Regions from separate parts of the Streptomyces sp. NPDC048002 genome, predicted to be linked through region 2. Evidence: riboswitches for the same ligand, from Rfam matches in the RefSeq annotation. Region 2 holds a riboswitch; the other holds the start of a gene.
What was found. Region 2 has a riboswitch for thiamine pyrophosphate ahead of thiC (phosphomethylpyrimidine synthase ThiC). Riboswitches for the same ligand answer to the same signal wherever they lie in the genome.
Positions count from the first base shown of each region.

Region 1: linked by a shared signal. The riboswitch ahead of thiO (glycine oxidase ThiO) and the one ahead of thiC (phosphomethylpyrimidine synthase ThiC) in region 2 are both predicted to bind thiamine pyrophosphate.

Region 1 covers NZ_JBEZNL010000001.1:162,650-167,706, forward strand. The annotation lists gene AB0E07_RS00730 (FAD-dependent oxidoreductase) at 1-642, opposite strand, end outside; gene AB0E07_RS00735 (hypothetical protein) at 693-1,043, opposite strand; TPP riboswitch at 1,096-1,207, shown strand; gene thiO (glycine oxidase ThiO) at 1,205-2,362, shown strand; gene thiS (sulfur carrier protein ThiS) at 2,359-2,559, shown strand; gene AB0E07_RS00750 (thiazole synthase) at 2,563-3,357, shown strand; gene pknB (Stk1 family PASTA domain-containing Ser/Thr kinase) at 3,454-5,057, shown strand, end outside.
Region 2 covers NZ_JBEZNL010000008.1:186,756-191,812, forward strand. The annotation lists gene thiC (phosphomethylpyrimidine synthase ThiC) at 79-1,947, opposite strand; TPP riboswitch at 1,940-2,126, opposite strand; gene AB0E07_RS14040 (YibE/F family protein) at 2,198-3,607, shown strand; gene AB0E07_RS14045 (SsgA family sporulation/cell division regulator) at 3,771-4,208, opposite strand; gene AB0E07_RS14050 (IclR family transcriptional regulator C-terminal domain-containing protein) at 4,309-5,057, opposite strand, start outside.

The sequences.
Region 1 (5,057 bases), on a different contig from region 2:
GAGGACGACCTCGCCGGGCTCGACGTGCGCCACCCGCGCACCGGTGCGCAGCTCGGCTCCGCTGTCGGCGTACCAGGCGGTCATGGGCGCGGCGACCTCGGCGGGCAGGGCGCCCGCGAGCGGCCGGTCCGCGGCCTCCACGACGGTGACCGAGCAGCCGGCCTCGCGTGCGGCGGTGGCGAACTCGGCGCCGATCCAGCCCGCGCCGACGACCACGATGTCGTGCTGCCGGGCGAGGACCGGCCGCAGCCGCTCGGCGTCGTCCAGGGTGCGCAGCAGATGCACGCCCGGGACACCGTCGGCCCCGGGCAGGCGAATCGGTTCGGCACCGGTGGCGACGACCAGGACGTCGTAGGCGACCGGCCCCTGCTCGGTGTCGATCTCGTGGTCGGCCGGGCGCAGGCCCAGCACCTCGCGGCCCAGGAGCAGTTCGATGCCCAGGGCCTCGAAGTCCACGTCGAAGGCGGAGCCCTCGGCCTTGCCGAGCAGCACGGCCTTGGACAGGGGCGGCCGGTCGTAGGGCTGGTGCGGCTCGGCGCCGATCAGCGTCACCGTGCCCGTGAAACCCTGCTCTCGCAGGGCGACCGCGGTCTGCACCCCGGCCATGCCGGCGCCGACCACCACCACCCGTCGCTGCGACATCGTCGTCTGCTCGCTCACCTGATCACCATAGACAACTGACAATTTGTCAGTCAGCCGTCGTGCCGCGTGACCTGCTCCACAACGCTGGTCCCGCTCCCCGGCTGGGACTCCCACTCCCAGGTCTCCTCCAGCCGCACCCGCCCGTCGGGCAGCTCCACCACCGTCGACACGCAGTGCCCCGACGACGTCGTGCCGTCCCGCTTGAGCTGCACGTACCGGAAGTCCAGCCGGTCACCCTCCCGGGTACCCACCAGATGCCCGCGTACGACATCCCCACCCGCGTACTCGGCCCAGATCTCGCCGCCCTTCTCGTGGTAGGCGAACCGGGTCCGGGTGCCCACCTGGCCCGGAGCCTGGTCGGCGACGGGGGCGAGGACGAGGCCGTCGAGCGAGCGGGACATGGCGGGAGGCTCCCTTACAGAGGACCGGAACCAGCGGTTAGGGTGGCCAACGTAAAGCACACGCGGGAGCCCGGACGCACCGGGCTGAGAGGGAGGCTGGCGGCCTCCGACCGTACGAACCTGATCCGGGTCATGCCGGCGAAGGGAGGGGCTGGACACCCATGTCGCCCACGCGTTCGACAGACGTCCTCGTCCTGGGGGGCGGAATCATCGGCCTGGTCACGGCGTGGCGGGCCGCGCAACGCGGGTTCACCACGGCCGTGGTGGACCCCGAGCCGGGCGGCGGCGCCGCCCGGGTGGCGGCCGGCATGCTGGCCGCCGTCACCGAACTGCACTACGGCGAGCAGACCCTGCTGGGCCTGAACCTCGCCTCCGCGCGCCGCTACCCGGAGTTCGCCGCCGAACTGACCGACCTCACCGGCCAGGACCTCGGCTACCGGCAGTGCGGCACGCTCGCCGTCGCGCTGGACGCCGACGACCGCGCGCACCTGCGCGAACTGCACGCCCTGCAGACCGAGTCGGGGCTCGACTCCGAGTGGCTGTCCGGACGGGACTGCCGGCGTCTGGAGCCGATGCTCGCGCCGGGCGTGCGCGGCGGGCTCCGGGTGGACGGCGACCACCAGATCGACCCGCGCCGGCTCGCCCGGGCGCTGGTGACCGCCTGCGAACGGGCGGGCGTGGTCTTCCACCGGGCGTGGGCGGCCGCTCTGACCGTCACGGGCGGCCGGGCCGCGGGCTGCGCGACCGAGGACGGGACGGCGCTTCCCGCGGGGCAGGTGGTCCTCGCCGCCGGCAGCCTCAGCGGGCGCCTGGCGGGCGTCCCCCCGGAGGTCATGCCCCCGGTGCGGCCCGTGAAGGGGCAGGTGCTGCGGCTGACCGTGCCCCGGCGGAACCCGCCGTTCCTGAGCCGGACCGTGCGCGCGGTGGTGCGCGGCAGCCAGGTCTACCTGGTGCCCCGCGAGAACGGCGAACTGGTCGTCGGCGCGACCAGCGAGGAGCTCGGCTGGGACACCACGGTGACCGCGGGCGGCGTGTACGAGCTGCTGCGCGACGCGCACGAACTGATGCCGGGCATCACCGAGCTGCCCCTGACGGAGACCCGCGCGGGCCTGCGCCCCGGGACCCCCGACAACGCGCCGCTGCTCGGCCCGACGGCGCTGGACGGCCTGCACCTGGCCACCGGGCACTACCGCAACGGCGTCCTGCTCACCCCGGTCACCGGCGACGCACTCGCGCACGCCCTGACCACCGGTGAACTCACCGACGAGGCCCGTCCGTTCAGCCCGAACCGGTTCGCACTCCAGGAGCAGCCCGTATGAACATCTCCGTCAACGGGGAGCGGCGGCGGATCGAGCCGGGCACGGCCCTCGACACGCTGGTGCGCTCCCTCACCGCGGCGCCCACCGGGGTGGCCGCCGCGCTCAACGAGACCGTCGTCCCGCGCGCCGAGTGGCCCGCGACGTCCCTCAGCGAGGGGGACCGCGTCGAGGTCCTCACCGCCGTCCAAGGAGGCTGACCCATGGCCGACGATCCCTTCCTCCTCGGCGGTACGGCCTTCTCGTCCCGGCTGATCATGGGCACCGGCGGAGCGCCGAGCCTGGACGTGCTGGAGCGGGCCCTGACGGCGTCCGGCACCGAACTGACGACGGTCGCGATGCGCCGCGTGGACGCCTCGGTGCACGGCTCGGTGCTGTCGGTGCTGGAGCGCCTCGGCATCCGCGTCCTGCCGAACACGGCGGGCTGCTTCACCGCCGGCGAGGCCGTGCTCACCGCCCGCCTGGCCCGCGAGGCGCTCGGCACCTCCCTGGTCAAGCTGGAGGTCATCGCCGACGAGCGGACCCTGCTGCCGGACCCGATCGAGCTGCTGGACGCGGCGGAGACCCTGGTGGACGACGGTTTCACCGTGCTCCCGTACACCAACGACGACCCGGTGCTGGCGCGGAGGCTGGAGGACGTGGGCTGCGCGGCGATCATGCCGCTGGGCTCGCCGATCGGTTCCGGGCTCGGCATCCGCAACCCGCACAACTTCCAGCTGATCGTGGAGCACGCGCGCGTGCCGGTGATCCTGGACGCGGGGGCCGGCACGGCCTCGGACGCGGCGCTCGCGATGGAGCTGGGGTGCGCGGGTGTGATGCTCGCCTCGGCCGTCACGCGCGCGAAGCAGCCGGTGCTGATGGCGGACGCGATGCGGCACGCGGTGGAGGCGGGCCGGCTGGCGTACCGGGCGGGACGCATCCCGCGCCGCCATTTCGCCGAGGCGTCCTCCCCGGTGGCCGGGACGGCTGTGCTGGACCCGGAGCGTCCCGCGTTCTGACCGACGGCGTGCGTTGCGTCACAGGACGGCTTCAGTACCGCCCCTGTTCCGGTCCGAGCGGCGGGCCTGTCGGTCCCGGCTCGTAGACTCGCCTGCGTGGATACGACCCTTCAGGACCCGCTGGTCGGGCATGTGCTCGACGGCCGCTACCGCGTAGAGGCGCGGATCGCCGTCGGTGGGATGGCCACGGTCTACCGCGCCGTGGACACCCGGCTCGACCGGGTGCTCGCGCTGAAGGTGATGCACCCCGGACTCGCGGCCGACGCCACGTTCGTCGACCGGTTCATCCGGGAGGCCAAGTCCGTCGCGCGCCTCGCCCACCCGAACGTGGTGCAGGTCTTCGACCAGGGCACCGACGGGTCGTACGTGTATCTCGCGATGGAGTACATCGCCGGCTGCACCCTGCGGGACGTGCTGCGCGAGCGCGGGGCGCTCCAGCCGCGGGCCGCCCTGGACATCCTGGAACCGGTGCTCGCCGCGCTCGGCGCCGCGCACCGGGCCGGGTTCGTGCACCGGGACATGAAGCCGGAGAACGTCCTCATAGGGGACGACGGCCGGGTCAAGGTCGCCGACTTCGGGCTGGTGCGCTCGGTGGACTCGGTCACCAGCACCACCGGAGCCGTCCTCGGCACCGTCTCCTACCTGGCGCCCGAGCAGATCGACCAGCCCGGCATCGCCGACGCCCGGGTCGACGTGTACGCCTGCGGTGTCGTCCTGTACGAGATGCTCACCGGCGAGAAGCCGCACGACGGGGACTCCCCCGCGATCGTGCTCTACAAGCACCTGCACGAAAACGTCCCGCCGCCCTCGGCCGCCGTGCCGGGCCTGGCCTACGAGCTGGACGAGCTGGTCGCCTCGGCCACCGCGCGCACCCCGGAGGTCCGCCCGTACGACGCGGTCGCCCTGCTCGCCGAGGCCCGCCGGACCCGGGCCGCGCTCAGCGAGGAGCAGCTGGACGCGCTGCCCCCGCAGGCGCTGGCCGCCGAGCACGACAACGCCGACGACCGCACCAGCGTGATCCCGCGCTCGCTGACCGTGCCGCGCCCGCTGCCGGTGGACGAGGACGCCGAGGACGCCGGGCAGGACCCCTTCAACCGCACCAGCCGACTGGCGAGCCCGCCCCCGCCGCCGCGCCCGCCCCGGGTGGGTGCGGGGCCCCGGCGGCGCGGGCCGCTGGCACTGGTGGTCGCCGTGCTGCTGGTCCTCGGGGTCGGCGCGGGCGTCTGGTACATCAACTCCGGGCAGTTCACCCGGGTCCCCGCCCTGCTGACGCAGACGGAGGCGAAGGCCGAGGACCGGCTGGGGCAGGCCGGCCTGGAGGTCGGCGGGGTGGAGCGCGCCTTCAGCGACACCGTCGAGCGGGGCCGGGTGATCAGTACCGACCCCGAGGCCGGCAGCCGGATCCGGCACAACGACGCGGTGAACCTGGTGATCTCCAAGGGCCCCCAGGTGGTGACCGTGCCCGATCTGGAGGGCTACCGCCTGGACAAGGCGAAGGACGAGCTGTCCGAGGCGGGTCTGGAGCCCGGCATGGTGACCCGGGAGTTCAGCGACTCCGTCGCCCGCGGCTCGGTGATCTCCACGACCCCCGAGGCCGGCACCGAGCGCCGCTCCGGTTCGGCCGTCGCGCTGGTGGTCAGCAAGGGCCGCCCGGTGGACGTCCCCGACGTCACCGGCGAGAGCCTCCAGGACGCGCGGGC
Region 2 (5,057 bases):
CAGACGGCAGTGGGGACGCGGAAGGGACCCGCCCGTGCGTCGGGTGCGGGTCGCCTCCGTGTCCCCTGGTGGTCGGCCTCAGTCGGCCAACGGCAGATACAGCCGATTGCCGAGGGACGCGAACTCCCTGGACTTCTCCAGCATCCCGGACTCGACCTCCTCGGGCGTCGCCCCGGCCTCTCCGCCGAACTGCTCCGTGATGCTCCTGCTGATCTTCATCGAGCAGAACTTCGGCCCGCACATGGAACAGAAGTGCGCCGTCTTGGCCGGCTCCGCGGGCAGGGTCTCGTCGTGGAACTCCCGCGCCGTGTCCGGGTCGAGGGCCAGGTTGAACTGATCCTCCCAGCGGAACTCGAAGCGCGCGTCCGACAGGGCGTCGTCCCAGTCCTGGGCTCCCGGGTGCCCCTTGGCGAGGTCCGCCGCATGAGCCGCGATCTTGTAGGTGATGACGCCGGTCTTGACGTCGTCGCGGTTGGGCAGGCCCAGGTGCTCCTTGGGCGTGACGTAGCAGAGCATCGCCGTACCCCACCAGGCGATCATCGCCGCGCCGATGCCCGACGTGATGTGGTCGTAGGCCGGCGCCACGTCCGTCGTGAGCGGGCCGAGCGTGTAGAACGGGGCCTCCTCGCAGATCTCCTGCTGAAGGTCGATGTTCTCCTTGATCTTGTGCATCGGGACGTGGCCCGGACCCTCGATCATGGTCTGCACGTTGTGGCTCTTCGCGATCCGGTTGAGCTCCCCGAGCGTCCTCAACTCCGCGAACTGCGCCTTGTCGTTGGCGTCCGCGATCGAGCCGGGCCGCAGCCCGTCGCCGAGCGAGTACGTGACGTCGTAGGCGGCGAGGATCTCGCAGAGTTCCTCGAAGTTCTCGTACAGGAAGCTCTCCTTGTGGTGCGCGAGGCACCACGCGGCCATGATCGAGCCACCGCGCGAGACGATTCCGGTCTTGCGGTTCGCGGTCAGCGGCACGTACGGCAGACGCACACCCGCGTGGACGGTCATGTAGTCCACGCCCTGCTCGGCCTGCTCGATGACCGTGTCCTTGTAGATCTCCCAGGTCAGTTCCTCGGCCTTGCCGTCGACCTTCTCCAGGGCCTGGTAGAGCGGCACCGTGCCGATGGGGACGGGGGAGTTGCGCAGCACCCACTCACGGGTGGTGTGGATGTTTCGGCCGGTGGAGAGGTCCATGACCGTGTCGGCACCCCAGCGGGTCGCCCAGGTCATCTTCTCCACCTCCTCCTCGATGGAGGAAGTCACCGCGGAGTTGCCGATGTTGGCGTTGACCTTCACCAGGAATCGCTTGCCGATGATCATCGGCTCGATCTCCGGGTGGTTGACGTTGGCGGGCAGCACCGCCCGCCCGGCCGCGATCTCCTCACGGACCACCTCGGGTGAGACGTTCTCACGGATGGCCACGTACTCCATCTCGGGCGTGATCTCGCCCCGGCGGGCATAGGCGAGCTGCGTGACCACCTGGCCGTCCCGTCCCCTGCGGGGCAGGCGCGGGCGGCCCGGGAAGACCGCGTCCAGGTTGCGCAATCCGCCGCGCGGAGCCGTGTGCTTGATCCCGTCGTCCTCCGGGCGGACCGGACGGCCCGCGTACTCCTCCGTGTCGCCACGGGCGATGATCCAGTTCTCCCGCAGCGGGGGCAGCCCCCGGCGGACATCGGTGTCGACGAACGGATCGGTGTACGGGCCCGAGGTGTCGTACAGCGTGACGGACTGCCCGTTGGTGAGGTGCACCTGACGGACCGGCACACGGAGATCGGGGCGCGAGCCCTCGACGTACCCCTTGTGCCAGCCGATGGACTTCCCGTTCTCCCCGCCCGACGAACCGTTCGACGAGCCATTCGTCGACCCGTGCGACGACCCCTCGGCCGAGCCGTCGGTCGAGCCGTTCGTCGCGTTCTGCGCGGAGGCAGGCGTGCGTGCGTCCTTGATGGTCATAAGACCTACTCCCTACGCCGGCATTACCCGGTAACAGGTTCGGCGGTCGACGCAGCGATGTCCGTCTGCCGATGTCCCGTGTGCAACGTCACTCACAGGTGATGTTCCACGTGAAACATGGCTGGGACGGAGGTCAGCGCCCTCTCAGCCCGGTGCTCCGAGCTCCCGCGTGTACAAAGGTGACTCCACGCTAGCGTCAATTCGGGCGCGCTGAACAGGGGGCCTCTGTCGTTCTTGCGATGATCGGTCGGTGACCTCGACGCATGAACCTCCCTTCCCACCGCCCGAGCCCCCGCGCGGCCCCGGTTCCGGCTCCACCGGCGGTGGCAGTGGCGGTGACGACCATGGACATGGGCACGGCCATTCCCACAGTCATTCCCATGGCCCCGCGGCTCCGGTCTCCAAGCACCTGCGAAAGGTGATCGCGGCCGTCCTGATCCCGTTCGCCACGGCGGTGGTGGTCGGGCTCGTGGTGCTGTGGCCCGGCGGCGCGCCTCCGCACGAACGCACCGGCGTGGGCTTCGACCGGCAGACCCAGGAAGCCACCGTCACCAAGGTCGAGAGCGTCAGCTGCGAGTCGGTGAACGCCTCGGGCGTGCCCCCGACCGGCGACACCTCCACCGCCGAGGGGTCCACCGCACAGCAGCAGGCCGACGCCGAGACCTGCAAGAAGGCGACGGTCCGGGTCGACACCGGCAAGGACAAGGGCCGCACCTTCACGGAGATCGTGCAGCCCGACCAGTCCCGGCAGCTGCACGAGGGTGAGAAGGTCATCGTCGCCTACGAGCCCTCGGCGCCCAAGGACCTCCAGTACGCGGTCACCGACGTCAACCGCCGGGTCCCCATGGCCGTGCTCGCCGGCATCTTCGCGCTCGTGGTCGTGCTGGTGGGCCGGATGCGCGGCGTGATGGCGCTGATCGCGCTCGCCATCAGCTTCCTGGTGCTGACCCTGTTCATCCTGCCCGCCATCCTCCAGGGATCGAATCCCCTGATCGTGGCGGTGGTCGGATCCAGCGCCATCATGCTGATCGCGCTCTACATGTGCCATGGCCTGTCGGCGCGAACATCCGTGGCGGTACTCGGCACGCTGATGTCCCTGCTGCTGATCGGCATTCTGGGCTCTGTCTTCATCGACTGGGCCGCGCTGACCGGCAACACGGACGACAACACCGGTCTGATCCACGGGCTGTACCCCGAGATCGACATGAGCGGCCTGCTGCTCGCCGGCATCATCATCGGTTCGCTCGGTGTCCTGGACGATGTGACGGTCACGCAGACCTCGGCCGTCTGGGAACTCCACGCGGCGAGCCCCGCCATGGGCCGGCGCGAGCTGTACCGGGCCGCCATCCGGATCGGCCGCGACCACATCGCGTCGGTGGTCAACACCCTGGTCCTCGCCTACGCCGGCGCCGCGCTGCCCTTGCTGCTGCTCTTCACGATCGCGGAGAGCAGTGTGGGCACGGTCGCCAACAGCGAGCTGGTGGCGGAGGAGATCGTGCGCACGCTGGTCGGCTCGATCGGTCTGGTCGCCTCGGTGCCGCTCACCACGGCTCTTGCCGCACTGGTGGTCTCGGCGGACCGCCCCGAGCGGCAGCTCGCGGCGGCGGGCGGCCCGCCGGCTCCGGCGCGCGGCGGGCGGGGGCGGCGCCGGAAGCGGTGACGGCGGGAGCGCTGAGCCCCGTGCGGGCGGGGCTCGTCCCTCTTTCCCGGGCCGGGGGGCATCGATCCGGGAAGAACCGTCGATCCCGGAAGAAGCGTTACTGCACAACCCGCTGGGCCCTGCTGAAGCGTTACGGCGACCGCCACGCGCCCTGCCGCACCGTTCAGCCCGCGCTCTGCTCCTCCGCCAGGATGCGGTCCAGGGCCTCGTCGAGGCTGGCGTCGAAGTCGGACAGCGCTCCCTCCTGGCCCAGCGGAACGAGCTTGTCGGTGCGGTCGAGGAAGGCCACGAGCGGCGCCGAGGAGGACCGGAACAACGCGTGGTCGCCGCCGACCTGAAGCCGGATCAGAACGTCCCCGAGCGACTCGGGGTCGGCGGGCGCGACCCGGACATCGCCCTCGCCGCACGGCCGGCCGACCCCGTCGATCAGCAGCTCACGCCCGAACGCCCAGGTGACCGGGGCGTCCCCGGGCAGATGGAAGGTCAGCCGCACCGCATAGGGATCAGAGGTCTCGTACCGCAACTCCACCGGGATCCGGAAGGAGAGCTCCTCGGAGACGAGAAAGTTCATCATGACCTCTGCCTGCACGGACTCACCCATCATCTACCCCGTCGTCTGCGGTCGAATTGGCCAGGAAAGATCCCCCTGACGTTGATGGAATCTTGCTTAAAGTGCGCGACAGATCACAAGGAGTGAGTTTTCAGATACTGATAGAGATCGCCAGTGATCCCAGGTGCTGCCCGATTTCGCCCTGCAATTGCTGAGCCGCGGCCATCAAACGGTCGGCCTGATGCGCCGGAAGGGAGATGGCCAGGGTCGCCGCGGTGTTACCCAAAGTGATCGGAATGGCGGCGCAGACCGTGCCGAGCGCGTACTCCTGACGCTCGATCACCACCTCCATGCGCTGCATTCGGTCCAGCCGCCGCAGCAGCGCGTGGTCGTTGCAGACGGTGTACGGGGTGAGGGGCCACACAGGATGGCGGCGCAGATGGTCGCGGCGCGTGGCCTCGTCCACCTGGGCCAGCAGACACTGGCCGATGGCGTGCGCGTGCCCGGTCGCACGGAAATCGGCCCACTCCTCGACCGCCGGATTGGCCGGGGTGTCGGAGACGCACATGACCTCGATCTCTCCGTCTCGGTACATCGCGTAGTAGACGGGCACGCCGAGGGCGTCCCGCCAGTGGGCGAGCGTGTCGGCGACCGTGCCGCGACGTTTCTCCTGTGCCCCGCTGCTGCTCAGCCGCTCCGCCGCCTCCCCGAGGAAGAAGCGCCCTTTGTCGCGCCGGAGATAGCCCTCGTGGACCAGGGTGCGCAGCAGGTGGTACGCGGTCGGCAGGGCCAGCCCGTTCTCCCGCGCCAACTGCTTCGCGGGGGCGCCGTGTTCATGACCTGCGACGGACTCCAGCAGGCGCATCGCACGCTGGACGGATCCGATCAGGGTCGCGGAAC